Regions from separate parts of the Acidihalobacter sp. genome, predicted to be linked through region 1. Evidence: predicted binding sites of a transcription regulator. Region 1 holds the regulator's gene; each other region holds the start of a gene.
What was found. The regulator sigma-54, encoded in region 1, starts transcription at its own class of promoters, with help from an activator protein. The targets are predictions, from matches to a motif close to TGGCANGNTNCNTGCTT.
Positions count from the first base shown of each region.

Region 2: the regulator sigma-54 is predicted to act here: its motif matches at 6,637-6,653, upstream of nifV (homocitrate synthase).
Region 3: the regulator sigma-54 is predicted to act here: its motif matches at 4,176-4,192, upstream of P8014_RS06850 (PEP-CTERM sorting domain-containing protein).

Region 1 covers NZ_JARRQY010000005.1:6,515-16,178, forward strand. Annotated here, with positions in the region: gene P8014_RS02200 (LLM class flavin-dependent oxidoreductase) at 1-847, shown strand, start outside; gene P8014_RS02205 (NAD-dependent epimerase/dehydratase family protein) at 847-1,785, shown strand; gene P8014_RS02210 (calcium/sodium antiporter) at 1,830-2,789, shown strand; partial or broken gene P8014_RS02215 (KpsF/GutQ family sugar-phosphate isomerase) at 2,794-3,613, shown strand; gene kdsC (3-deoxy-manno-octulosonate-8-phosphatase KdsC) at 3,638-4,177, shown strand; gene lptC (LPS export ABC transporter periplasmic protein LptC) at 4,196-4,747, shown strand; gene lptA (lipopolysaccharide transport periplasmic protein LptA) at 4,756-5,283, shown strand; gene lptB (LPS export ABC transporter ATP-binding protein) at 5,280-6,005, shown strand; gene P8014_RS02240 (RNA polymerase factor sigma-54) at 6,207-7,664, shown strand; gene raiA (ribosome-associated translation inhibitor RaiA) at 7,686-8,003, shown strand; gene P8014_RS02250 (PTS sugar transporter subunit IIA) at 7,996-8,496, shown strand; gene hprK (HPr(Ser) kinase/phosphatase) at 8,560-9,504, shown strand; gene rapZ (RNase adapter RapZ) at 9,501-9,664, shown strand, end outside.
Region 2 covers NZ_JARRQY010000075.1:5,234-14,897, forward strand. Annotated here, with positions in the region: gene P8014_RS18705 (efflux RND transporter permease subunit) at 1-1,718, shown strand, start outside; gene P8014_RS18710 (TOBE domain-containing protein) at 1,786-2,070, shown strand; gene P8014_RS18715 (hypothetical protein) at 2,223-3,224, shown strand; gene P8014_RS18720 (tetratricopeptide repeat protein) at 3,484-5,433, opposite strand; gene P8014_RS18725 (SDR family oxidoreductase) at 5,620-6,336, opposite strand; gene nifV (homocitrate synthase) at 6,685-7,821, shown strand; gene cysE (serine O-acetyltransferase) at 7,832-8,596, shown strand; gene P8014_RS18740 (hypothetical protein) at 8,598-9,113, shown strand; gene P8014_RS18745 (nitrogenase-stabilizing/protective protein NifW) at 9,145-9,468, shown strand; gene P8014_RS18750 (nitrogen fixation protein NifZ) at 9,485-9,664, shown strand, end outside.
Region 3 covers NZ_JARRQY010000014.1:14,191-23,854, reverse strand. Annotated here, with positions in the region: gene P8014_RS06870 (hypothetical protein) at 1-131, shown strand, start outside; gene P8014_RS06865 (glycosyltransferase) at 249-1,520, shown strand; gene wecB (UDP-N-acetylglucosamine 2-epimerase (non-hydrolyzing)) at 1,600-2,700, shown strand; gene P8014_RS06855 (hypothetical protein) at 2,713-3,792, shown strand; gene P8014_RS06850 (PEP-CTERM sorting domain-containing protein) at 4,257-5,069, shown strand; gene P8014_RS06845 (ThiF family adenylyltransferase) at 5,287-6,150, shown strand; gene P8014_RS06840 (bifunctional sulfate adenylyltransferase/adenylylsulfate kinase) at 6,959-8,665, shown strand; gene P8014_RS06835 (PEP-CTERM/exosortase system-associated acyltransferase) at 8,696-9,463, shown strand.

The DNA of each region.
Region 1 (9,664 bases):
CATCCCGCTGCCCTACCATCATCCGGTACAGGTCGCCGAACAGGTCGCCACCCTCGACGTACTATCGGGCGGGCGTATCGAGTTCGGCTACGGCCGGGGCTTCTCGCCCACCGAATACGAAGCCTTCGGCCGCCACATGCGCGACAGCCGCAGTTACACCGCCGAGGCGCTGGCCATTATCCGTCAGGCATTCACCCGCGGTCGCGTCGACTTCCAGGGCGAACACTTTCAGCTCCGGGAGTTGGACGTCCTGCCGCGCGTGCTGCAGGCACCGCACCCTCCCATATGGGCCGCCGCCGTCAGCCCGGAAAGCTTCGAGCTGGCCGCCCGCGAAGGGGTCGGTGTGCTGGTCGGCCCGTTCAAACCGTGGTTCATGGTGCGCGAGGACATCCGTCTCTATCGCGACGCCTGGCAGCACCATCACGGGCAGGATACGCCGCCGCCGGAAAAGAACGCGCGCATCGCCATGACCGTGGGCGTGCACTGCCACGCCGACCACCGCACCGCCCGCCGCGAGGCGCGCGAAGGTTTCGTCTGGCTATACCGGCACCTGCTGGGCCAGACACGCGAGATCCTCGAGCGTCTCTACGAGAGCTACGAATACTACCGCCGCTTCGGCAAGCTGGGCACGCTGATGGGCAAAGCCATCAGCCTGAGCGTACTGGAGACCCTGGGCATGACCATCGTCGGCGACCCGGCCCATTGCCGCCGTCGCCTGCAGGAACTGCGCGAGGCCGGCGTCGATCACGTGCTGTGCGCCTTCGGCGCCGGCGTCATGGCGCAGGACCAGACCGAATCCGGCATGCGCCTGTTCGCCGAACAGGTCATGCCCGATTTCGCCGACTGATGCGCCTGGTGGTCAGCGGCAGCGCGGGCCGGCTCGCCCGCGTGCTCGTCCCTCGCCTGCTCGCCGAACCCGGCATCGAACGCATTCACGGCATCGACCACCGCGCCGCGGACTACGCCGATCCCCGCTACGTGCACCATCGCCTGGACGTGCGCGACCCCGCCGCGGCCGAGGTCTGCGCCGACGCCGACGCGCTGGTGCACCTGGCTTTCGTGCTCATGGGCGGGGGCCTCGGCCGGCGCCGCCACAACCGCGAAACCATTCGCGCCGTCAACATCGAGGGCAGCCGGCAGCTGTTCGAAGCCGCGGCGCAACACGGCCTCGGCCGGATCGTCTTCATCTCCAGTGCCGCAGTCTATGGCGCCTGGCCCGACAATTCTCCGCTGCTCGACGAAAACACGCCGCTGCGCGCCATGCCCGGCTTCGCCTACGCGGAGGACAAGGTGGCCGTCGAACGACTACTCGACGGCTTCGAGGCGGCACATCCCAACGTCGCCGTCACCCGCCTGCGTCCGCACGCCATCATCGGCCCGCACGCGCACCCGTTCCTCAACCGCGTGCTCCGCCAGCCTTTCTATCCGGCCTCCCGCGCGCTGACCCAGTGCGTCTGGGAAGACGACGTGGCCGAAGCGATCGCGCTGACCCTCTCCCACCATGCTGCCGGAGCCTACAACCTGGCGGCGCAGCCGGCCCTGAGCCTGCGTGACATGCTTGGCCACACGCGCCGGGTGCGCCTGCCGCTGCCGCTGGGTCCGGCCACCGTGGTACATCGCCTGCTGTGGTGGCTCACGCCCGCGGTCGGCGAGCCCGGCTGGGTGCAGGGCACGCGCCATTCGCTGGCGCTGGACACGCGCCGCGCGGAACGCGAACTGGGCTGGCACCCGCGCCACAACGTCTACGCCTGCCTGGACCGCCTCGCCGGCAGCCGGAATGTATAATCGCGCCCTCGCCCACCGCCACGCCGACAAGCCAAGCCCCTGACATGTTGCTCTCCCTGATCGCCATCGCCGCCGGCTTCGCCCTGCTCATCTGGGGCGCCGACCGCTTCGTCAACGGGGCCGCGGCGCTGGCCCGCAATCTCGGCGTGCCGCCGCTGGTGATCGGCCTGACCATCGTCGGGATGGGCACCTCGGCTCCCGAACTGCTGGTCTCGGGCCTGGCCGCCGTCCAGGGCAACCCGGGCCTGGGCATCGGCAACGCGATCGGCTCGAACGTCGCCAACATCGGCCTCGTGCTCGGCACCACCGCGCTGATCGCACCGCTCAGCGTGCACTCGCGCCTGCTGCAGCGCGAGCTGCCGCTGCTGCTGATCGCCATGCTGTTCGGCTACTTCGTGCTCGCCGACGGCCGCCTGCAACGCGTCGAAGGCCTGGCGCTGCTGTGCGGCCTCGCGCTGATTCTGGCCTGGATGGTCTACAGCGCCCGCCGTGCCGGTCGCCAGGAAGCCATCGCCGAGGAACTCGAACTGCCGCAGGCGATGAGTACCGCGCACGCAACGCTGCTGTTCGTTCTGGGGCTGGTCATCCTGCTGGCGGGCTCCAAGTTTCTGGTCTGGGGCGCAGTGGATATCGCCGAGCGTCTTGGCGTCAGCGATCTGGTCATCGGCCTGACCATCGTCGCCATCGGCACCAGCCTGCCGGAACTGGCCGCATCCATCATTAGCGCCCGCCGCGGCGAACCCGACATCGCACTGGGCAACGTCGTCGGCTCCAATCTGTTCAACGTACTCGGCGTGCTCGGCCTGCCCGGCCTGATCGACCCCGGCCCTGTGCCTAGCGAGGTTCTGAGCCGGGACTATCCGGTCATGCTCGGCTTGACCGTGCTACTGTTCGTCTTCGCCTTCAGCCTGCGCAGCGACGAACGCCGCATCAACCGCATCGAAGGCGGGCTGCTGCTCGCCGCATTCATCGGCTATGAAATCTGGATCTATCTCTCTCCTTGACGCCATGCATCTGGACGCCTCCCAACTGACCGAACTCGGTCTTGCCGTCATCCGCACCGAGTCCGCCGCGATCGAAGCGCTCGCCGAGCGGATGGACGACGCCTTCGTCGCCGCCTGCCGCCATCTGCACGCCTGCCGCGGACGCATCGTCGTACTCGGCATGGGCAAGTCCGGCCACATTGCCCATCATCCGGCGACTTGGGGTACCACTGATCGCCATGACCGGCAATCCGCACTCCGCACTCGCGCGCGAAGCCACGGTGCATATCGACGTCAGCGTGGAGCGCGAAGCCTGCCCGCTAGGTCTGGCGCCGACCTCCAGCACCACCGCCGCGCTGGTCATGGGTGACGCGCTGGCCATCGCACTGCTCGAGGCCCGCGGCTTCACCGCCGAAGACTTCGCCCGCTCGCACCCGGGCGGACGCCTGGGCCGACGCCTCCTGCTGCACGTCGCCGACATCATGCACAAGGGCGACGCCGTTCCCGCCGTCGCGCCGGACACGCCTCTGGGCGAGGCGCTGCTGGAGATTACGCGCAAGAATCTCGGCATGACGGCCATCATCGACGCCGAACGCAAGGTCATCGGCGTATTCACCGACGGCGACCTGCGCCGCACCCTGAACCAAGGACACGACATCCAGCGCGTACGCATGGAGCAGGTAATGACCCGCGACTGCCGTACCATCCACCCGGAAACGCTGGCGGCTGAAGCGGTCAAACTGATGGAAGACCACCGCATCACCGCCCTGCCCGTTACCGACGCCGACAACCGCCTGATCGGCGCGCTCAACATGCAGGACCTGCTGCGCGCCGGCGTGGTCTGAAAACGAAGCGACAGCGAAGACACCATGCTCGAACTCTCCAACGATGCCCTGCAACAGCGCCTGAACGCCATTCGTCTGGTCATCTTCGACGTCGATGGCGTACTCACCGACGGACGACTGCTGCTCGGCGACGACGGCCAGGAATACAAGGCCTTCAACGCCAAGGACGGTCACGGCATGCGCATGCTGCAGGACAGCGGCGTGGCGCTGGCCATCCTCACCGGGCGCCGCTCGCAGGTCGTCGAACGGCGCGCCGCCGATCTCGGCATCGCCCACGTCATCCAGGGCCGGCGCGACAAGCTGCCCGCCTTCGAGGAACTGCTCGAAGCCACGCGCCACAGCCCCGAGGCCATCGCCTACGTCGGCGACGACGTGGTCGACTTGCCCGTCATGCGGCGCGTCGGTGTGGCCGTAGCCGTGGCCGACGCCTCCCCCCTGATCCGCGAGCATGCCCACTGGATCACCGCCAGCCCCGGCGGACACGGCGCGGCGCGCGAAGTCTGCGAGCGCATCATGCAGGTCCAGGGCAACCTGGAACGTCTGCTCGCCACCTACCTCCGCTGACCCGGGCAGCAGCGGCGCATGAACGCCCAACGCCTGTGGTACGGAGCCGTGGCACTAGCCACCGTGGCCATGGCCGCCTGGCTGCTGGGCCAGCTCGTTCCGCCGCTGAGCAAACCGCACCCGCCCACCAGCGGCGTCGACTACCGCGCCAGCGGTATCACGCTGACCCAGATGCGCACCAACGGCAAACCGCGCTACCGTCTGCAGGCCACGACCCTGACCCACACGCTACCCGACGACATCACCCACCTACAGGATGTCGTACTGACCGTCTACCCTCAGACCGGGGCCCCCGTCATCCTGACCACGCCCCGCGCGGACCTGCAGGCCGACGGCGAACACGTACACATGCCCGAGAGGGTGGTCATAACGCGTTCGGCCACCGACGGAGAACTCAAGCTGGTCACCTCCGACCTATACGTCAACATCCGCACCCAGACCGCTACCAGCCAGGCGCATACGACCATCGACGCTCCCGGTTACCATGTACAGGGGCTTGGCCTTCACGCCGACTTCGCCGACCATGTCTTCGAACTGCTGCGCGAGGTGCGCAGCACCTACCAGCGCTGACGACCACTATGCGAAACGATCTCATTAGCCCACGCCTGCTCCTGACCACCGCCCTGTTCTGCCTGGCGCCCCTGCCCGCCGCTGCGCAAACTCCGGCAGCGCCCGAGGCTCCGGTACACATCAGCGCCGACCATTTCCGCTTCAACCAGCAGAAAGGCACCGGAAACTACAGCGGCAACGTGGTGGTCACCCAGGACAAACTCATGATCAAGGGCGACAAGCTGGACATCCTCGCCCCCAACAGCGGACCGATCCAGAAACTGACCATGATCGGCACGCCGGCGACCTTCGAAGACACCACCGCCGAAGGCAAGCGCATCACCGGCCAGGCAAAGAACATGGTCTACAACCCCGCCGAACAGAGCATCGTGCTCACCGGCGACGCCCAGCTACAGCAGCGCGGCAACGCCTTCCGCGCCAGTCGCATCGTCTACGACATCCGGCGCGACCTGGTCGACGCCGGCGCGCCGGGACAACGCATCGAGGCCACCTACACACCCGCCACGGGCAAGACCGCGGAGACGCCAAAACAATGAGCGTGCTGCGCGGCACCGAACTCGCCAAGCGCTACCGCGGCCGCGACGTACTGGCCAGCGTCTCGCTGGAAGTCGCTAGCGGCGAAGTGGTCGGCCTACTCGGCCCTAACGGCGCCGGCAAGACCACCTGCTTCTACATCATGGTCGGCCTGATCCAGGCCGATGGAGGCAACATCCAGCTCAACGAACAGGAGATCACGCGTTTCCCCATGCACGCGCGCGCGCGCATGGGCATCGGCTACCTGCCGCAGGAAGCCTCCGTGTTCCGCCGTCTGAGCGTCGAGGACAACATCCGCGCCGTACTGGAACTGCGCAAGGAACTCGATGCCAAGGGCCGCGAGGAAGCGCTCGACGCCCTGCTCGAGGAACTCCAGATCGGGCATATCCACGACAGCCGCGGCTACAGCCTCTCGGGCGGTGAACGCCGGCGCGTCGAAATCGCCCGTGCCCTGGCCGCCGACCCCGCCTTCATCCTGCTCGACGAACCTTTCGCCGGCGTCGATCCGATTTCCGTACTCGACATCCAGCGCATCGTGCGCCATCTGAGCGAGCGCAACATCGGCGTGCTGATCACCGATCACAACGTGCGCGAAACCCTGGGTATCTGCCAACGGGCCTACATTCTGAGCGAAGGGCGCGTGCTCGCCGAAGGCGGCCCCGAGGACATCCTGCACAATCGCAAGGCCCGCGAGGTCTACCTCGGTGAAGACTTCAAACTGTGATGCCGCACCAGCGCTGCCTCGCGCACCTCGGCGGACGGCGCCTCCGGCCTCGTACGCCAGCAGAGCGCACCATGCGGATCGAGAGCACATCTTGCATCCGAGATGGATTCGATATAATCCTGGACATGACACAGCAAAAACCAGACAGGAGGCACCGGCCTGCTGGAGCGAGCGGCGAAACGCCGCAATGACGGAAACCCGATGATCAAGCCTTCGATTCAACTCAAGCTGGGGCAGCAACTGGCCATGACGCCCCAGTTGCAGCAGGCGATTCGCCTGCTGCAGTATTCCACCCTAGAGCTGCAGACCCACATCCAGGAGATTCTAGAAACCAATCCGCTGCTGGACAGCGACGAGGAAAACGACGAGAACTACCCGGCCGAAGATCAAGAAAACGACGACTCTACCACCAGCGCCGAAGACACGATCCCGGACGACCTGCCCGTCGACAGCGCCTGGGAGGACATCTATGAGCCGGCCAACGTACCAGGCTCCGGCAATGGCCGCCTTGAAGGCGAGGAGCGCGATCCCTACGAATCCCAAAGCGGGGGTGACGAATCGCTGATCGACCATCTGCTGTGGCAGATCCACCTCACCACGATGAACGATCAGGACCGGCAGATCGCCATCAACCTGATCGACGCCATCGACGAAGACGGCTACCTGCAGGAAGATCTGCCCACCCTGCAGAACAGCCTGACCCAGGAACTGGGACTGGAAGAGCCGCTCGAGATCGAGGATATCGAGGCGGTACGGCACCTCATCCAGCGCCTCGATCCGCCCGGCTGCGGCGCCCGCAACCTGTCCGAATGTCTGCTGGCACAGCTCTATGAACTGCCCGCCGACACGCCCTGGCTGGAAGCCGTCCGCAAGCTCATCGGCGAACATCTCGATCTGCTCGCCAACCACGATTTCAAAACGCTCATGCGCCGCCTCGAACTCGACGAGGCCGGCCTGCAGAGCGCAGTTGCACTGATACAGACGCTCAACCCACGCCCCGGTGCGCAGATCAGCGATCGCCGGCCCGAGTACATCGTACCTGACGTCATCGTGCGCAAGCAGGATCAGCGCTGGCGCGTCGAACTCAACACCGAAGCCATCCCGCGCCTGCGCGTGAACGCCACCTACGCAGCCATGGTCAAGCGCGCCGACACCAGCACGGACAACACCTACATCAAAAACCAGCTGCAGGAGGCACGCTGGTTCATCAAGAGTCTGCAGAGCCGTAACGAAACGCTGCTGCGCGTGGCCTCCGCCATCGTCGAACAACAGCGCGGCTTTCTCGAATATGGCGAGGAAGCCATGAAACCGCTGGTACTGCGCGACATCGCCGAGCAGGTCGAAATGCACGAATCGACCATCTCCCGCGTCACCACGCAGAAATACATGCACACCCCGCGCGGCATCTTCGAGTTCAAGTATTTCTTCTCCAGCCATGTCGGCACCGCCGACGGCGGCGAGTGCTCGGCGGTGGCCATCCGCGCGATGATTCGCAAGCTCATCGAAGGGGAACCTGGCGACAAACCCCTTTCAGACAGTAAAATCGCCGCCCTTTTGGGAGAGAAGGGCATTCAGGTGGCCCGCCGCACGGTCGCCAAGTACCGCGAGGGCATGAATATTCTCTCTTCCAGCGAACGCAAACGCCTGACGAAGGCCTGACAGACAACAATGGAGTCACCCATGCAGATCAACCTCACTGGCCACCACCTCGAACTCACCGACCCGCTGCGTGCCTACGTCGAAGAGAAATTCCAGCGCCTGGAGCGCCATTTCGACAATGTGATCGACGTACATGTCGTGCTCAGCGTCGAGAAACTCCGCCAGAAGGCCGAAGCCAGTCTGCTGCTCGGCGGCAACCAGCTGCATGCGGAAGCGGAAACCGAGGACATGTACGCCGCCATCGACGGTCTGGTGGACAAGCTCGACCGGCAGGTCGTCAAGCACAAGGAAAAGATCAAGGACCACCACAAGGCCGACGCCGACAAACGTCTTGCCTGAATCCACCAACGCTGTAGGTCACACCATGCAGATCGGCGAACTACTGAGCCTGGATCGCGTCGTAGACAACGCCGACGTTACCAGCAAAAAACGTACTCTGGAATTGCTCGGTCAGCTGCTAGGCAGTGAGGAAACCGGCCTTTCGGCCGATGAGGTTTTCGACACTCTGCTGGCGCGCGAACGACTGGGCAGCACCGGGCTCGGTGCGGGCGTAGCCATTCCCCACGGGCGCATGAAAGGCATCGGACGGGCAGTCGGCGCATTCGTCAAACTGCACGAAGGGATCGATTTCGACGCGCCCGACAAACACCCCGTCGATCTGCTCTTCGCATTGATCGTGCCGGAGGAATGCACTGACGCGCATCTCGACATCCTCGCTCAGCTCGCCAGACTGTTTCGTGACGCCGACACCGTTGCACAACTACGCCAGTGTACGGACAGCGAGACGCTTTACCGCGCACTAACCGAATGGAGTGCGCGGCACGCCGCCTGACCGGACAAGAATCCGGGGCGCAGAAGTGCCGAAAGCGCCCCGGAATTCAGTAGACTAGCCAGCATGGAATCCACTCCGCTGACTGTTCAGATGCTGTTCGAGACTCTTTGCGACAAGCTGCAGCTCGAATGGACGGCTGGGCGCAAGGGCGCACAGCGCGCACTCAGCAGCGCCCGCTGCCCCTGGGGCGGCGCCACGCTGGTCAGCCATCTCGACCTCATCACCACCAGTGCGGTTCAGGTAATCGGCCCGGCCGAGATGGAATATCTCACCGAGCTGCCGCCGGCCGAACGCGCCGAAGCCATCCGACATCTGTTTCAAGCCACCGTCGTGGTGCTGCTGGCCGACGGTCTGACCGCCGGCCAGACCCTGCGCGCCGCGGCCGACTCGCGCAACGTGCCGTTGTTCACCACGCCACTGGCCGAACAGGAATTGCTCAGCCAGCTGCGCTACTACCTCAGCGAAGCGCTTGCCGAGCGCATCACCATGCACGGCGTGTTCATGGAAGTGCTTGGCATCGGCGTGTTACTGGCCGGCGACAGCAACGTCGGCAAAAGCGAACTGGCGCTGGAACTGGTCACGCGCGGACACCGGCTGGTCGCCGACGATGCCCCGGAACTGGCGCGCATCACGCCCAACACGCTGCAGGCCCACAGTCCTGCGGTACTGCAGGACATGCTGGAGGTTCGCGGGCTCGGCGTGCTCAACATTCGCGCCATGTACGGCGACAACGCCATCAAGGACCGGAAGAATCTGCAGCTGATCATCGACCTGCGCCACGCCGAACCCGCCGCGACGGAAACCACGCGTCTGCAAGGCGTGCTGGCCGAGCGCGAACTGCTCGGCGTCACCGTGCCGGTCACCGTCATCAACGTCGCACCCAGCCGCGATCTGGCCGTGCTAGTCGAAGCGGCAGTGCGCAAGCATCAACTGCGCGATTCCGGCTACGATGCAGCCGAGGACCTGGCCCAGCGTCAGCTGCACCTGATCGAGGCCCAGCGCACATGAGACTCATCATCGTCAGCGGGCTCTCCGGCTCGGGCAAGACCGTCGCCCTGCATGCACTCGAGGACGAAGGGTTCTACTGCATCGACAACCTCCACCTCGGCTTGCTATCGCCCTTCGTGACCCAGTTGCTCACGCCACGCCTGAAACTGTACGACGCCGC
Region 2 (9,664 bases), on a different contig from region 1:
CGCTGTCGGTCACGCTGATCATCGCGCTGACCGCCTCTTTCATCGTTGCCGTCACCATCATCCCGCTGCTCACACCCTGGATCATCAAACCCGGTGCGCGCGATCCATTGCGCGGTCCGTTACTGTATTTCGAACGCTGGGTGTTGAAGCCGCTCAAGCGCTTCTATGCCTTCGCCGTCACGCTGGCGCTCAGGCATCCCTGGCGCGTGCTCATCGTTGCCACGCTCCTGACGGGCGCGTCGCTCAAGCAACTGCCGGTGGTGGGACGCGAACTCATGCCCCTGATGGACACCGGCATCGCGCAAATCAGTTTCGAGGCGCAACCCGATACCGACGCCGCGGGCATGAAACGCATCGCCGAGCGGGTGGACGCGGCGATCCAGGCGTCGGTCAAACTCGCCTGGTTGCTGTCCACGTCTACCGTGGTCGGCGCGGAACCCGAGGACAAGTCCTTCGGCGCGGCGCGCACCTTCCAACAGGGGATGGCGACCGTGAATCTGGTGGACCGCTTCCACCGCAGCGAGTCCATATTCCGGATCGACCGCGAGATTCAGCGGCGCGTGGCCGCCGTGCCGGGCGTGATCAACGCCAACGCCGTGGTCTACGGCGCCACGCCGCTGTCCTCGATCCGGGGCACCGTGGATCTGATGCTCAGCGGGCCGGACTGGCGCGTGCTCAACCGTCTGGCCGCCGACCTCGAACAGCGACTGCACAAAGTCGGCGGTCTGACCGGCGTCGAACGAAGCTGGCAGGGCGACTCGCAGCGCCTGCAGCTGAACGTCGATCCAACCCAGGCGGCCGCCTACGGCCTGACGCCCGCCGGCATCGCCAAGCAGGTGGCCGCGCAAGTCAACGGCGTGCCCGCGGGGAGCATTCTGGTTCCGAACCAGAGCAGCATCCCGGTATGGATCCGGCTGCAGGCGGACCAGCGCTCGAGTACGCCTGCTATCGCGGCACTCAATCTGACGGCCCCGGACGGACGCATCGTACCGCTGACGCAGGTGGCCAGGGTAACAACGGTATACGCACCGACCGCCTACACCCACCAGAACCTGCTGCGCACCGTGGACGTCATCGGCTATCGACGCAATATTTCCGTCACCGCGCTCAACGCCCACGTCGATCAGGCGCTCAAGGGTTTCGAACTGCCGCGGGGCTACACGCTCAGCCGCGAAGGTGAGATCAAGGAAATGAATGCCTCCTTCACCCGCCTCGCACAATCACTGGCCCTAGGCATCGTGTTGCTCGCCGTGGTATTGGTCATCGCCTTCCGCTCGTTCATCAGTCCGATCGCCATCCTGGTGACCTTGCCGCTATCGATCATCGGAGCGGCCTGGGCCATGTTGATCGCGGGAAAACACGGCTGCATGCCCTCGTTCATGGGACTGATTCTGCTCATGGGCATCGTGGTCAAGAACGGCATTCTGCTGGTGGATTTCGCGCAGGAGGCCCTAAAACAAGGAGTGCCGCTCAAGCAGGCGATACTACAGGCCGTCGACCTGCGGACCCGGCCCATCCTGATGACCGCAGCCGCCGCGTCCGTCGGCATGATACCCGTAGCCTTCGAATGGGCCGTAGGTCTCGAACGATTGTCGCCGCTCGCCGTGGTCGCCATAGGCGGTTTGATCGTGGGCACATTCCTCACGCTGCTAGTCGTACCGGTACTGCTTTATCTGCTGTATCGGCGTCGCTATCCGGATACGGAACCAACAGCATAGGCGGCCCCCATTCGCGTAATGGGGAATTCTGGTCAGTTGGTGATAGGGCGGTCAGGTTTCGCCGGGTATGGAGGGTCTAGGTGGGCCTCCCGGCATATCCGCCTGCCTACGTATCCACACCAGCAACGTCAGCAGCGCCCTGCAGGACCGCGGTGACGAAACCAGCATCCTCAACATCTTCCCCGCCCAGATCGCCGAAATCCGCGGCGACGGCCCCACCCGCACCCTCCGCCCGGATCTCGGAAAGACCACACTGCTCGCCTCGCTCACGCATCATTCGGTCGAACATCTTAGGCTGCGCGAGGGACAGCGCGTGTATGCGCAGGTGAAGACTGTTGCTTTGATCGACTAATTGAAGAGCAAACAAAATAGCAACGACCATCCCCCAATACTGCGTGGCATCAGATGGCGGCGGCTGACTATTGTTGGCTTTGACTCTATTCCTTTGTTTATGTATGGTTTTAGAATTTCCCCACTCACAGGGGATCAGATGCCCGACCCAACATGACGACCATCATCCTACCCCGCCTCCCCATTCAAGCGGACTCCATGCAACGCATGCTGGATCTGCCCCCTGACTGCATCCACGGCTTTGGAGTCACAACGCCGAAGACGCTGTGGCCCAATACGCCTTATATGCTGGGTGAGCGCAAAACCGATCATGATCGCCTCGTCATGGGCCTGCTTTCGCAGCAACCTGCAAATCAGACGCTCGGGGATCTGTCCCTGGCCTATGGCAGCGAGAACACTCGTGCCCTGGCGGAACTGACGCGCAGGCTGCGGGAAACCAAACCCTATGGGGTCGCAGGTGCGGGCGCTGCCGCCAGCGTCTATGCCCAACGCATGGACAGCTTGGGCAAAGCCATTCAGGCGTACCAGCACGCCGCGGTGGAATATCACCGCGTCTCGCATTCGAGGGCCGTGTCCGGTATTGCTCGGGCAGCTGCGCAAACAAGATTGAGTGAAGCGAAGGCGAATTTGAGCCGACGCTTTGGGATCGAACTCAATACGATCAAATCGCGCCTGCCCAAACGCCAGTGGCGACTGCTACGCGCGAACGACGAACGGATGTTCGAGCGCATCCGGCGCACCGGGCGGGCTTCCCGGCTCGACGTCGGGTCCAGTGTCGAGGCCACCGATCTGGTCCGCTTCGCGCGGCATGCGAAATTTCTTGGAAACGGACTGGCAGTCATCGACTTCGGCAGTCGCGTGGGTGATATTTATACGGACTACAAGACAGGCGGCAACTGGGAAAGAGAAATGTTCATCCACTCGAGCAGTCTGGCTTTGAGCGCGACTGCCGGTGAAATTGCGACAATTGCAGGTATGGCCACCCTAGACATTGCCATTGCAGTTGCCGCAACCCCAGTTGGTTGGGTTCTGATTATTGGTGGCTTAGCCGTTGCTGGGGCAGCAGCGCTTGGATCAGTCTATGTCAACAATTGGACCGAAAAGCATGCTGGCTCTTTCTACGATAGGATCATGAGTTGGATCTCTCATTTATGACACATGAAGACATTGCAACTATCCTTTTCCTATTTGCCTTAGCGAGCGCCATAGTCACTGGAGTTCTTTTTGTAATATTTGGTGAAGTTACCGTCAGGAAGCTGAGAAGGAACCCAGAAACAAAAGACTTGCTAGGCATGGAATTTATCAGTGGATGGGACATCCAAAATGTTGCAGTCACACTAGCATTACCCAAAAGCTTTATGAAGCGCATCGACAAGGGATCAACGTCTTTCCTGCATGCAAACTCTGAAACCATTTACCGCAACACAACGAAAATTGATCGTTTCCTAGGTCGAGCTTTTTCAAGTCCGTCGACTTTCTTTCCAGCCACCAGGCTCAAAAGCAAAAGACCGATCATTTCCAGCGGGCTTATTCCGAGAAAAACCGGAGACAGCAAGAAGGGCGTATCAACCGAGTGGGCATCTAACACAGCAAACATGATCACTAGATATATCGGCAAACTGAGCACGAACAGCGCTATCAACAATATAGCCGTAGAGGACTTCCAACTCATATCTCTAAAACGGCGCGTTATAACAGGAAGGCAAACAAGGAACGCAATAGGATTTACCACCAAGGACAAAATAAACGACTTTGTTGAATCACCAGAGACAGCAACATCGTGAATAATGCTGATCGTTGTCACAAGACAATAGCTCAATAGAAGCAACGCGAGGATTTGATGCGCAAACCCGATGCGTGACGATGTGCCCTTATACGAGAACCATTCCCGCCTTGCGCTCCAAATCCATATAGTCATCACCAATGTCGCCAGTGGATAGAGCACCACATCCACAATTGCAAGCGTATTCACATCGCTGGACTTCGATACCGGCCGGATCATCCAATAGACGGCCCGATGCAAATTTCTTGGCACACCCTCGCCCTTTAAGTACGCGTCACCCAACGCATGTTCGGCTTGAGCATTCCCCAACCCAGCTGCCTCACGGTACCACTTTGCCGCATCAACATCGTTCCGCGGCACACCAACTCCTTCATGGTACATCTGCCCCAAGTGCAGCGCGCCCAATGCGTTACTTCGGCGCGATGCGCCCTTTGGCTCTTTTAGCGTGGCAGCCAGCCGGTACCATTTCATGGCGTCCCTGTAACTTTGTGGAACACCCCATCCCCTGTAATACTGGGAGCCCAATGCGAATGCAGCCAAAGCATTGTCATTTTCGTTTTCTCCCAACGGCCCCTTTATCAATGCCGCCCGGCGAAACCATTCGGCTGCCTTCGCCGGCTCGCTCCGCCCTGCATAGTAGACATGGCCCAGCATGTAGGCGCCCATGGAATTTCCCAGTTCAGTCTCGCCCAGGATGCCTCTCATCATTGCAGCCCGACGAAACCATACAATCGCTTCGGCCAAGTCCAGGGGAACGCCCAGGCCATGGTAGTAAGCCATACCCAACATGTAGGCACCAAGTGCATTGCCCGGCAGATTTTCTCCTGTCGGTCCTTTGACATCGGCCGCCATGCGAAACCAGGTTGCCGCCTCGACGTGATTGAGAGGCACCCCCGTGCCTTTATCGTAGTAATAACCTATCGAATAGGCCGCCGCTGCATTGCCAACCTCATAGTCCCCTTCGGGATTGCGCCGCAACGCCGCTTTGTGGATCCAGCGGAGTCCTTCGCTGGAATCCTTGGTCGCACCTTGGCCAAGCAAATAAGCGCGGCCAAGTAGATAGGCTCCCAGCGCATTTGCGTTTTCGCCTTTGCCTGACAAGTCACGCTGCTGTGCCGCCTTCCGATACCAGTGAGCCGCTTTTGAGTAGTTCTGCGGGACGCCCAGGCCGCGTTCATACGCTATACCTAAATCAACTTCGCCACCGGCATCATTTTGCAAAGCCGCTTTGCGAAAAAAATCAGCAGCTTTCATGTAATCCTGAGTTACGCCCCAGCCTCTTTCGTAAAGCAGACCCAAGGTATTCAGCCCCGGGCCATTTCCTTGTTTCGCGGCTCGATGCAACCATGCTCGAGCAGTGCTGAAGTCTTTTTGAATCATGTAAATCCTGCCGAGCGCCGCTTCGGCAAAAGGATCACCTGCGTTCGCAGCACTTCGCAGTTGCAGCAGGTCGCCCTGATGCTCGGTCATTGCTCCAACACTAAGCACGCGGGCTTCAGATCTGGTCATGGCGGCAAAGCTCGGTTGCCACCAAAGCACCCAACACAGCAATGTGGCCATCACAGAAAGGATTCTGATCATCGATTCCTTAGCCCAATTATGTGTTCAAATTATTTAGCCAAGGTGTTGCGCCCCATGCCCGTACAGCAAGGCTGACCAGTTGGATCCAAGACCGGTAGACGCAATCACGCCCCAAGAGAGGCTGAACTTATGACAAGCTCGACGTAACTCAAGTTCAATCATGTCGAGATACCTGGCGATTCGTGCTCACCTCCCGCCGAGACTGCCACCACCGTCAACGCCGAGAACCTGGCCCGTGATGAAACTCGCTTTCTGCGACAAGAGGAAACATATCGCTGCCGCGACTTCGGACGGCTCTCCCAGCCTTCGCATCGGAATCGTCGACAACGCCTGTTTCTCGGCTTCGCTCCCAACCGGCTGCGCCTCACGAAACAGCACCGACTCGACAGGTCCCGGTGCCACGGCGTTGGAGGTAATACCGTATTCGGCGAGTTCCAAAGCCCACGTACGGGTGCATCCGATCAAGGCACTCTTCGCGGCAGAGTAAGCCGTTCGGTCCCTGGCGCCATGAATAGCGCGGCTGCAGACGTTGACGATGCGGCCGAACCTGCGTTGCTTCATCGCATCCACGAAAAATTGAGTGACTTGAACGGCCGTGCGGACATTCAGATTGAAGACATCGTCCAGCAAGGGAAGATCGATGGCTCCCAGCGGCTGGGGTGAAACGATCCCGGCATTGTTGACGATACCTGAAATCTCGAATTGTTGATCGATCCGGCGCAATACCGCATCCGTTTCATCCACGTTCGATAGATCGCAGGCCAATAGCGTGCCGGGGAATTCGATGCCCTCGGCACGGCGTGCCAGCCCGATCACATGCCGCCCCTGCCTTGCCAGTTCTTCCGCAACGGCGAATCCAATGCCTCTCGATGCTCCGGTAACCAGAAATGTTGTCTCTGTCATGCTGTACCTTCCCTGTAGAAATACGCGTTCCTGATCGAAAACACACTGAATATATGGCTACGAACAATCTGCCGCATTGCACGCCATATGCCCTTCTCCTATTTGAGACAGCCGGCGTCGGCGGAAGTTGTTCGCATCCAGCACCATTGGTTCACGCAAGACTGGCTCTCTCAAGCTCGTGTTCAAAAACACCCTCCCGCGCACTCGCCACTTGTCGCAAACACGACAAACACCCTACGTCTCATGCAAATCAACCAAACAAGAAACATATAACCAACTGATTAACAAACAAATATTATCAGGCACGCGGTTTGCTTATCCGATACCAAACGTTTCGGAGGCTACGCTATGCAAGCATCGCCAGGCCCGGTCATCGACGACACCACGCTACGCGACGGCGAGCAGTCAGCGGGCGTGGCCTTCTCGCTGGAGGAAAAGCTCGCCATCGCCACGGCACTGGCCGAGGCCGGCGTGCCGGAACTCGAAATCGGCATTCCCGCCATGGGCGATGAAGAGCGCGAATCCATCCGCGCCGTGGCGGCGCTTGGGCTGCCCGCGCGGCTGGTGTTGTGGAGCCGCATGCGCACCGACGACCTCGCACTGTGCGCGGACCTCGGCGCCCACCTGATCGACCTGTCCATTCCGGTTTCCGACCAGCAGATCGGGCGCAAGCTGGGGCGCAGCCGCGAATGGGTGCTCGGCTGCATCGAACACCACGTCGGTGAGGCTCTGACCTTTGGCCTGGAGGTGTCCGTCGGTTGCGAGGACGCCTCGCGCGCCGATCAGGACTTTCTCGACCGCGTCGCCGAAACGGCGCAGCGCGCCGGCGCACGGCGCATGCGCTACGCAGACACCGTCGGCGTCCTCGATCCCTTCGGCGTGCACGAACGCATCGCGCGTCTGCGCCGCAACGTGGACATCGAGATCGAGATGCACGCCCACGACGATCTGGGCCTGGCGACCGCCAACACGCTGGCCGCCGCGCGCGCCGGTGCGACGCACCTCAACACCACGGTCAACGGCCTGGGCGAGCGCGCCGGCAATGCCGCACTGGAAGAGGTGGTCGCGGGCCTGCGCCATCTGTACGGCATGGAAACAGGGGTCGAGCTGCATCGGTTCCCCGCGCTGTCGCAGCTGGTGGCCAACGCCTCCGGCCGTCCCGTGCCCTGGCAGAAGAGCCTGATCGGCGAAGGCGTGTTCGATCACGAGGCCGGCATCCACGTCGATGGCCTGCTCAAGGATCCGCACAACTACCAGGGCATCGATCCGGGCGAACTCGGCCGGCAACACCGTCTCGTGCTCGGCAAGCACTCCGGCATCCACGGCCTGATCTACGCCTATGCCCAGCTCGGCGTGCAGCTTACGCGCGAACAGGCCGGCGCTCTGCTCGAACAGGTTCGCGGCTTCACCACGCGCAGCAAGCGCTCGCCACAACCCGAAGAGCTGCTCGGCTTCTACAGCGCGCTCGACCAGGCGGTGCACTAGGAGACGCCCGATGAGCACTAGGCCCACGACGCAGAACCCGTCCGCCCCATCGCTGCTAAGCCTATGGCGCGAAGACGTGGCCTGCGTGTTCGACCGCGACCCGGCCGCGCACGGCAGCCTCGAAGTGCTCACCACCTATCCAGGCGTGCACGCCATACTTGCGCACCGCCTGGCGCACCGGATGTGGCGGCGCGGCTGGCGCTATCCGGCGCGGCTGCTCGCCTTCCTGTCGCGCGTATGGAGTAACGTTGACATCCACCCGGGCGCCCGTATAGGCCGGCGTCTGTTCATCGACCACGGCGCGGCAGTGGTCATCGGCGAGACTGCCGAAATCGGCGACGACGTGACGCTTTACCACGGCGTCACCCTCGGCGGCACGACCTGGAATACCGGCAAGCGCCACCCCACGCTGGGCAACGGCGTGTTGGTTGGCGCGGGCGCCAAGATCCTCGGGCCCATCACGCTGGGCGACGGCGTGCGCGTCGGCGCCAACTCGGTGGTGGTCAAGGACGTCCCCGCGCAACGCACCGTGGTCGGCATCCCCGGCCGTATCGTACAAACCGGCCCGCGTCCGGCCGAATTCCACGGCATCGACCTCAACCACCACCTGATCCCCGATCCGGTCGGCAAGGCCGTCACCTGCCTGATGGAGCGCATCGAACAACTGGAAGCCCGCCTCGCGATACACGAAGGCGAACGCGGCGCCGCCTGCGCGCGCTGCGAAGCCGACGATTTGTGCAACGAAGACAGCGCCGCCGCGCGCAGGGCCGGCTGACATGGACCTTCACGACTTCGACGACGCCGAACTCTACTTCGAGCGTCCGCTCGCATCCGCCGCACAGGAGTTGATCGAGTCCGCCGCCGCACACTACGGGGAAACTCCCGTCGAAGCCGAATGCTGCCTGCTGCGCGCCCATCTGCACGAACCGCGGCATCTCAGCGTGCTGGTGGCGCTGTACCGCTTCTACTACTACCAGCACCGCACCGAGGACGCCCTGCAGGTCGCCGAACGCGCGCTGGAAGTGAGTGGCGCCGATCTAGGGCTGCATGGTAACTGGCGCCAGCTCACGGTTCCCGCCGTGGCCGCCGCCGGCGCACGCTCGATGAGTCTGCTGCGCTTCTACCTGCTGTCGCTCAAGGGCTCGGGCTACCTCTGTCTGCGCCTCGAACGCCGCGCCGAGGCCGCCGAACGGCTCGGCACCGTAACCAGCTTCGATCCCGGCGACCGGCTCGGCGCGCGCTCCCTGCTGCTCATGGCGCAAGGCGTCGGGCTGCTGCCGTACGCCTCATGACTCTCTTTTGCAACGCTCCGAGGACACCGCCATGTACGACCCGCTCGACGACGACCTGGAAGACCTGAGTTCCGCCGAGGATTTTCTCGATTATTTCGGCATCGAATACGCGTCTTCCGTGGTGCACGTGAACCGCCTGCACATCCTGCAGCGTTTTCACGACTACCTCGAAACCGCCGCAGCGCAGATGCCCGCAACAGGCGCGCCGCGGCGCACCGCGTACAAGACGCTGCTGGAACGCGCCTATCTGGACTTCGTGCGCTCCGACGCGCGCACCGAAAAGGTGTTCAAGGTGTTCCGCCGCCCCGCGCCGGGCACGGCCTTCGTCCCGCTGCAGCAGCTCGCCGCCAAGTAGAGCCGGAGCCAAACACATGCGCCCCCGTTTCGACTACGGCGACGCGGTGCGGGTAATCCGCAACCTGCGCAACGACGGCACCTTCCCCGGTCAGGACACCGGCAGCCTGCTGGTGCGCCGGGGAGAAACCGGCTTCGTGCGCGACATCGGCACGTTCCTGCAGGACCAGATCATCTACTCGGTGGACTTCGTCGGC
Region 3 (9,664 bases), on a different contig from region 1:
CGACGGTGTGCGTACTCGTGGCGGATTATGTGTGGCGTGTGAGCCGTTTGCGGGCCGTCATCGTGGCGCTAGGCAGCGCTGTTGCGTGGCTGATCGCTGTTTGGATGACCGTGGCAGGTATGGCGAGTTGAGGGCCGGATGTATTCGGTATACCGTAGCCAGAACCCGCGTTTTTGAATGCCGTTCTAAATACAAGCAAAGATGACGTTGCGTGTCGCCGGAAGTGGGCTGGCAAGGTGGAGGAGCCGTTGGCTGATCGGATTTTGATGGTGGCCTACCACTTCCCCCCCTGCGGTGAAGTCAGCGGCACGCTGCGTACCCTGTCGATGGTACGCGGCCTGCGTTCGCTTGGATGGGATCCAATTATTCTCGCGCCACGTCTGGCGAGCTATATGAGCTTGGATAACACCTTGGCATCGCCAGACGAGTTCGGCGACCGCGTGTTCCGGTCTTTCGCCATTGATGCAAGGCAGCATTTAGGAGTGGGTGGACGTTACCCCGAGTGGTTGGCGCAGCCGGATCGTTGGGCTAGCTGGCGCTTGAGCGCCGTGCCGCTAGGTCTCAGACTGATTAGGCGCTATCGCCCGAAGGCGATCTGGTCAACCTATCCGATCGCAACTGCCCATCTGATTGCGGCGGCGCTTAACCGCCGCTCGCGGTTGCCATGGATCGCCGATTTTCGCGATCCGATGTTGACGGGCACGGATGACATCGGGCGGATGACGCGCGCCTCGCGTGAACGCCTCGAACGGCGTGTGGTGAGTAAGGCCGATGCCTGTGTATTCGTGACCCGTAGCGCCATGCGGGCCTATGAAGAGAGGTATGGGGTAGTCGATCATGGTCTCTTCGAGGTCATTCCTAATGGTTTCGACGAGGATGTCGTTGGTGCGCGATTGGCTCGCGATCGTTTGGGGTATCTAGGCGCGACGAGGCGGGTGGGGCCGCTCAGACTGCTCCACAGCGGGGCACTTTATGCCAATGGACGCAGTCCCGAGCCACTGTTCCGTGCGCTTGCAGCCTTGCGCCAGCGAGGCGAGATTTCGTCTGCCAATTTGCACGTGGTGTTGCGCGGTAGTGGTCCAGAGGCGGTGCGGGCGAGTTATGTGGCTATGCTGGAGCATTACGGTATTGCCGATCTGGTCGAACTTGTGCCGGCGTTCGAGCGCAGTGCGGCACTGCGCGAGCAGCTTTCCGCGGATGGCCTGTTGTTGCTGCAAGGATCGCAGTTCAACGTGCAGATTCCAGCGAAGGTTTATGAGTATTTGGCGATTGGAAAGCCGATTTTTGCCTTGACCGACCCAGCGGGCGAAACGGCTCGACTGCTTGAATCGGGGGAGGGCGGTACTGTGGCGGATATCGGTGACGCCGCGCAGACAGAAAAGCGTTTGCTTGAATTCATACGCGAGGTTGAAGCGGGAAGTTTCGTTCCACTGGCTGGGGGGGAACTGCAGCGCCATGTGCGTAGTGCAGGTGCCGCAAGCCTCGTGCAACTGCTCAATAGGGTTGTCAGGGAACCGTGAGGGGGAATCAGCGCACGCAGCCGCTGCACAATTGTGGAGGGTGTCGGATGAGGGCATCATCGTCGCAGCAGGAGCCGTTATGCCGCCGCTGAAGGTCGATCTGGTCGTCGCGGCCCGGCCTAATTACATGAAGGTGGGGCCACTTTATCGTGTGTTGCGCGACACCGCGTGGTGCGAACCGCGGCTGGTTGATGCTGGTCAGCATTACGATCGGAACCTGTCCGAGGTGTTCAGGCAGGCGTTCGACCTGCCGCCGCCTGAAATTGCCTTGGTCGTAGGCAGCGCTTCACATGGCGAACAGACAGCGAGAGTCATGTCAGCCTATGAGCGCGTCTGTCTGAATATGCCGCCAGATTGGATAGTGGTGGTGGGCGACGTAAACGCGACGATGGCAGCGGCTCTGGTTGGAGCCAAGCTGCATATTCCGGTGGCGCATCTTGAGGCAGGGTTGCGCAGCCGTGATCGCACGATGCCGGAAGAAATCAACCGCATCGTGACCGATGCCGTGTCCGACTTGCTTTGGACGCCGTCGACCGATGCGACCGAAAATCTGCTGGCGGAAAATGTTCCCGCAAGCCGTATCGACTTCGTCGGCAACGTCATGATCGATGCATACCGTCTCCTCAAGGATCGGATAGATGCCGACGGCACGCGCCGCAGGCTCGGTTTGCATGCGGGAGAGTACGCTGTGGCAACGCTGCACCGTCCCTCGAATGTTGACGAGCCGCAGCGCCTCGCCGCGCTGGTCGATGCGTTGAACGAACTGTCCCGCCGCATGCGACTGGTCTTTCCGCTGCATCCGAGAACTTTCCAGCAGCTGCAGGATCGAGAACTGCTTCCCCTGCTGCAGGCGAATCCGGACGTGCTGCTGACAGAGCCTCTGGCCTATATTCCATTCATGAACGTGCTGCAGGATGCGGCGCTTGTCGTCACCGACTCGGGTGGGTTGCAGGAGGAAACGACTTATCTCGGCATCCCATGTCTGACTCTCCGGGAAAACACCGAGCGGCCGATTACAGTCTCGGCTGGTACTAATCGGCTGATCAGCATCGCAGAGCTGCCCAGTGCTGTCGATGCCGTATTGCGGACCGGGCGGAGGGTAGTTATCCCTCCTGCACTATGGGATGGCCATGCTGCGAACCGCATCGCATCGAGTTTGAAGGAGCATGCTTCGCGTTGATGGAATGTAGACATGGGTGAAGAAAAGATGAACGATAATCTGAGAATCATCCTTGAACGCGCGCGTTGGGCGCCCAGCGGGGACAACACGCAGCCCTGGTGCTTCGAAATACACGATGCCCAGCACATCACTATCCATGGACACGATACCCGGCAGTGGTGTGTCTACGATCTCGACGGCCATGCCAGTCAGATCGCACTGGGCGCGCTGCTGGAAACGATCGCTATCGCGGCTTCGACGTTGGGGCTGCGCGCCGAGTTTAGGCGGCGGCAGGAGGCGCCCGAAGAGCATCCCCTCATCGACGTTCATTTCACACCTGACGAGCAACTCATAGGCGACCCTCTAGGGCAGGTGATCGAGCAGCGAGTAACCCAGCGCCGAGCCTTTAGTACCCATCCGCTCACTGATGAGCAGAAAGCCGCACTGACCGCTAGTGTCGGAAATTCTTACGAAGTGCATTGGCTTGAGGGTGGGGCGGCGCGTTGGCGCATGGCGAAGCTGCTGTTCCGCAGTGCGCATATCCGATTGACCATACCCGAAGCCTACGAGGTGCACAGCCGTGTGATCGAATGGTGCGCTCGCGTCAGCGAGGACAGGATTCCGGATCAGGCGGTTGGGCTCGATCCGGTTGGGGTGAGTCTCATGCGCTGGGGGATGAAGAGCTGGCGGCGTGTGAGTTTTCTCAATCGATGGTTGGCTGGAACGTGGCTACCGCGTCTGCAACTCGATCTGCTGCCGGGCTATAGGTGCGCGGCACATGCGTTGATTGCAAGTCGCAACCCACTCAATGGCATAGATGCTTACCTCGAAGGAGGGCGGGCGGTTCAGCGTTTCTGGTTGACGGCGACTGTTCAAGGGTTGCAGTTCCAGCCGGAAATGACGCCGTTGATATTTGCGCGGTATGCGCGGGACCGGCGTGAATTCACCAGTGGCCCCCCCTCCTTGCAGAAAGCCCACATCGTGCGGGGCGCCCTCGAGGGATTGTTATCTGAGCAGGCTGTGCTTGATGGCATTTTTCTTTGCCGCCTTGGCGACGGCTCGGCGCCTACGGCGCGTTCCGTTCGTTTGCCGCTGGATCGCTTGATCCAGTAATCAGGCGCTCTGGTAAGCGAGCGACATTGTCTGCGGGAAGATCGATTCGCTTGTGTAGTGGATGTGGTTGTCCTAAGCCCTGGTCGCACGTCTATGTTTATCGCGCTGCAATAACCGTCTATGTAGATCTGGCGCTACTACAGCGCTGTTGGTCGACCGTTTGGCATGGTCTTATAAGGCGCAGGCTCAGAAGTGGCTGTTAGAGCGCTTCTCCAATGACTGTTTCGGGAAGGGGGCGTTGGGGTGTCATGCTCAAGGGAAAGTGGGTGTCGATGTTTTTTACGATCCTGTCCGTTATGCCAAGTGAGAGCAAGATGATGGATGAATACTAAATACTTTAAAAACAATCTATTAAATGTTTTTCGGGGTGGTTTCGATCAAGTTGGCTCGTTAGTTGCTTTGTTTGTAATTACGGGCGGGCCAAGGGCTCGTCGCGCACAAATCATCGGCATTGGGGAATGATCATGATCAGAGCAACTAAAGTGAAAGCAGTGTTGGGCGGAACAATGTTAGTTGCCGGGTTGGCTTTTGCATCCGCTGCCTCTGCAAATGTCTTTACTTATGTAACACCCGGCGGGACGATTGAGGCGGATGTTGGGTCTAATACGAGCGGCTACACGCCGATTACAACCACCAGCGTGCCTCTTTCTGGCTACTTCAATTTTTCAGAGTGGTTGTCAACTGGCAACGGCAACAGTTTTGGCTACCTCAACGGAGGTCTATCGGCAACTAATCAGAACGCCGATTACTGCGTAACAAGTGGCTGTCAATTGACGTTTCAAGTTACCGGATTGGTGCCGACCGGCGGCTCGACGACTATCGATGGGACCTCCTACTCGACCTATACTCCGGGGGCCATGAATATTTATGTCAACGATGGGAGCTTCAACCAAAATAGCCCAACCTTCGCGGCTGCAGGCCAGGGGACGCTTATGTGGAGTCTGGCGATCAATGATTTCATGGCAACGCCGATTACTCAGACTGGCCAGAATTTCACTTTCAAGGCAGAAGATGTCAAAGCTTCCACCAACAACGGTCAAACTGGTGCGCTTAACTGGATGCTGACAGAAGCTGGCGGACAAGGTGGACTTTTCTTTAGTGGAAACGCCACCTCGTATAATTCGGGTGCTCTGCCTGCATACAACTACCAGGCTGGCGGAACGGGGGGCTACTATGCTGTTCCCGAACCCAGTGATCTCGGCATGATGGGGCTTGGCCTGCTTATGGTTGGCCTGATGGGGCTTCGCTTCCGGCAGTCCCGTTTCCGCCGCAGCTGATTTTTGATTTTGTAGTATGGCTAGGGTTTCGGGCGACGTTTCATAAGCAAGATCTGTCGGCCGATCTTTTGGAGGCGCCCTCGTGGCGCCTCAGTTTTTTCTGGCTGTTCCCTCACAGTTTCTGCCTCTCCTTACGGGATAACGCGAAGCGAAGTTCCTGGATTGTTGCGCCATAATGTCGGTAGCACCTATTAGGTCAAAGAGAGGTCACCCAGCATTGAATTTCGACTATGACGAGGCATTCTCACGCACGATCGGTTGGATCACTCGTGGTGAACGCGAGTTGTTGAAAGGTCGTTGCGTAGCGGTGGCAGGCTTGGGTGGTGTGGGCGGCTCGCATGTGATGACACTAGCCCGCTTGGGTATTCAGCGCTTTAACCTCGCTGATATGGATTCTTTTGCCTTGGTTAACATGAATCGCCAGGCCGGGGCCTTTTGCTCGACTATGGGTGAGCCCAAGCTCGATGTGATTACACGCATGGCGCGGGATATCAATCCCGGAGCCGAAGTTCAGGGCTTCCCCGAGGGCGTCAGCAAAGAGAATCTAGGGCGCTTTCTTGATGGCGCCGATCTCTATGTGGATGGTCTCGATTTCTTCGAGATGAATATTCGACGGGCAGTGTTCGCGGCATGTCGAGAGCGGGGAATCCCCGCACTGACTGCGGCGCCGCTCGGTGTGGGTGTGGCGCTGTTGGCCTTCGATCCGCAAGGCATGTCGTTCGAGGACTATTTCGATCTGGAAGGGCGTACTTTCGACGAGCAGTTGTTGCGCTTTATGGTCGGTCTGGCGCCGCGAGTATTGCAGCAAACTTACGTTGCAGATCCCTCGGCAGTGAGTTTCAGTGAGCGCCGTGGTCCGTCGACGCCCATGGCGTGTGAACTGTGCGCCGGGGTGGCTGGCGCGGAGGCGATGAAGCTGTTGCTTGGGCGGGGGCGCGTTTCATATGCGCCCTCCGGGCTTCAATTCGATGCCTACAGGCAAAAGATGGTTCGTACCTGGCGACCTGGTGGAAATCGTAATCCCTTGCAGCGTCTGATCTTGGCGATTGCCGGCCGACGCTTGAAGAAAATGGCTACGTAAGCCAGCCCAGAGCGGATATGGGAATCAGCACCTATGGGGAAGCGTGGCTGGGTTGAGATTATGGTTCGACAGAAGGTCAGTCCATCCAGCGCATGGCTTGGGCGGACAGCGCAAGTCCACAGGCTTTGGGGGGCTGTTGTCGCCGTTCTTTTGGTGGAGACGGTCTGGGCAGCGGGAGGGCGGAAAAGATCTGCTTTCTTAGCCGGGCAAAGAAGCGGCATTGGAAGGCGCCAAACCGAAACGACGTCAAATCATCAAGTACTGCCATGTGTCTGCGGGGATGGCTCGAAATATACAGCTGCCGTCCCGCTGTCCTCTGGCGTAACGGGGGCTGATAGATGAATTCAAGGCGTCTTTTGGGATCGTACATCAGCTCCTCGTCGTTTTATTCGGCCCGGCATTGAAAAAATGGAGATGCAATATTCGTGCGGATTTTCTTTTTTTGTCTTCGTGGGTGATGTCTGATTTCCTTTTTGTTCTTTAACTTGTTGATTTTTTTATATTAAATTTTATCATTTTTCGATCTGCTGTCTTGGTTGGTTTGATTGCGGATGGGTACGGTGAAGGGAGTTTGTAAAGGAATTCGACGGATCAATGTCGATATTGTCCATGGTGGTTTTGAGATGGATACGAATCGGAATGCAGTGCGTTATGATCGAAATATATAAGACCGTAAGCGAGCGTTTCGTACTGAGTAGACAGCTTATTATGGGCGGTTGATGGATTGTTTCGTTGATGAACAGCCGGGTTAATCGCGTAAGCTGCTTTGGACGGGTACATTTCGCCCAATAACAAGGAGTCGTTTTCTATGTCGCGTCTGATTCCGCCCTATGGGGGAGAGTTGAAGGACCTTTATGCAGCGCCCCCTGAGTTCCCGGAGGGGGATCCGCCGCAGAATTTACCTTGCGTGATCTTGAGCGCCAGGCATTTATGCGATGTTGAGTTGCTGCTCAATGGCGGGTTTTCGCCTTTGGATGGTTTCATGACGGAAGCCGACTACAACCAAGTCGTGGATTCGATGCGCTTGGCGGATGGCACGTTATGGCCGATGCCCATCGTACTTGACGTGTCTGCAGACTTTGCTGCTTCACTTGACAGTGGATGGATAGAGTTGCGGGACGCTGAAGGCGTACTGGTGGCACACATGGAGGTGGCTTCTTGCTGGCGGCCGGACAAGGCCCGAGAAGCCGAGGCTGTATATGGTAGCAACGATGTCGCGCATCCGGCGGTCGATTATCTGTACAACCGGACCGATGAGTACTACCTGGGTGGACGGTTGTTCGGCGTGAACGAGCCGTTACACTACGATTTCCGCTCCTCACGTTTTACTCCGGCACAGCTGCGTGGCGAGTTCGAACGCCGTGGCTGGTCTCGTGTAGTGGCGTTCCAGACACGCAATCCTATGCATAGAGCCCATCTGGAATTGACCTTTCGGGCCGCGCAGATCGCTGAAGCCAATCTGCTGATACATCCGGTGGTGGGTTTGACCAAACCCGGTGACGTCGACCACTACACGCGAGTTCGCTGCTATGAGCACGCTCTGCGACGTTTTCCCGAGCAGACGACGATGCTTTCCCTACTGCCGTTGGCCATGCGTATGGCGGGGCCGCGTGAAGCCGTGTGGCACGCGATCATCCGGCGCAACTATGGCTGCAGCCATTTCATCGTGGGCCGCGATCATGCCAGTCCCGGCAAGGACAGCAGCGGCGAGGATTTCTATGGCCCGTACGACGCACAGGATTTGGTCAAGGAGCACCAAGCCGAGCTGGGCATCGAAATGGTGCCGTTTCAGGCCATGGTCTACGTGGAGGAACGTGCGGGGTACAAGCCGGTTGACGAGGTCGATGAAGGTGAAACGGTTCGCTTAATCTCGGGCACAGAGTTACGGCGTCGCCTGCGCGAAGGCTTGGATATTCCTGCTTGGTTCACGTATCCCGAGATCGCGGAAGAGCTGCGCCAAACCTATCCGTCGCGACACAAGCAGGGTTTTACGGTTTTCTTCACCGGTTTGTCGGGAGCGGGCAAGTCTACTTTGGCAAACGCGCTGCTGGTAAAGCTGATGGAGGCCGGTGGGCGACCGGTGACGCTGCTGGACGGTGACGTCGTGCGCACTCATTTGTCCAGTGAACTTGGCTTCTCGAAAGAGCATCGTGACCTCAATGTGCGGCGGATTGGGTTCGTGGCAAGCGAGATCACCAAGAATGGAGGTGTTGCGATTTGCGCTCCGATCGCTCCCTATGCAAGTACGCGCAGGCAGACCCGGCAGATGATCGAGGCGGTAGGGGGCTTTGTGGAAGTCTATGTCTCGACCCCTTTGGATATCTGTGAATCCCGTGACCGTAAGGGGCTCTACGCGAAGGCGCGTGCGGGCCTGATCAAGGGATTTACCGGTATAGATGATCCATACGAGGCCCCGCTCGATCCCGATATAAGTTTGGATACGAGCGACCTGCAGCCGGAAATGGCTATCCAGCGTGTTCTCCTCAAGCTGGAGGCGCTGGGTTTTCTGGCTTGAGGATACGCCTAAGGATGGTGGGAGGGGAGTATGACGAATTTTAGTAGCTATTTCGCTTTGCGCATTGCGCGAACGAGGGCGGAAATCGAGCGCTTGCAGCATTTGCGCTGGGAGGTCTACTGCCGAGAGTTTCACTACGAACGTGAAGAGGATTGTCCGAACCAGCGCGAGGCGGATGCGTTCGACGTGTCCGCCTTGCACGTCTACGCCGAGCATCGTTCTAGCGGCCAGTTGGCAGGTACCGTGCGAATCCTGTGCGCAGATATGCTAGAAGGCATCTTGCCGCTGGAACAGGCCTATTCGGTGCATGATCAGACTTTGGACTTTAGCGATGTACCGAGGAATCATCTGATCGAGATTTCACGCTTGGCGGTATCCGCGAACTTTCGGCGCCGATCAGGTGAAGGGCTTTCGCCGATTGGATTGAATGTGCTGATGGATCCGGATGAAATCTCGATCATGGAGCGCAGTTTGCCCTTGTTGCCCTTGGCGCTTTATTTGTCGGTGGCTGCGATTGTGGACGTGCGTAGGGTGCATGAGACACTAGGATACGCCATGATGCAACCGCGGCTCGTGCGCTTGTTGAAGCGCTTCGGCATTCAGTTTCAACAGGCGGGGCCGGAGATCGAATATCATGGAAGGCGGGCCGCTTATCGCATTACGCTCGATGAGGTCGTGGAGGGGCTCGACACATCCATGCGAGCGCTGTACGACTCGCTGCTTGAAACGATATCCGCCGATCTGCCGCGTCGATCGGCATTCCCGGGGTCCATCTGCGCACCTCTGGAGAATGGATAACCACCCGCGGCGTGATATCCCAAGTGTATCCTCGCTTAACAGGTTGTTGAAATTCGCTCAGGCGAGTGCGAGAGAAGGAAGCGTCGGGCGAAAAAGCGCAGTTTACGGGGTGTAAATGAGCACAAGAGCCCGATTCTGACGCGCTATCGCGCCGCATGAGTAGAATTTCAACAGCCTGTTAAGGCACTGATGGCGGTACGG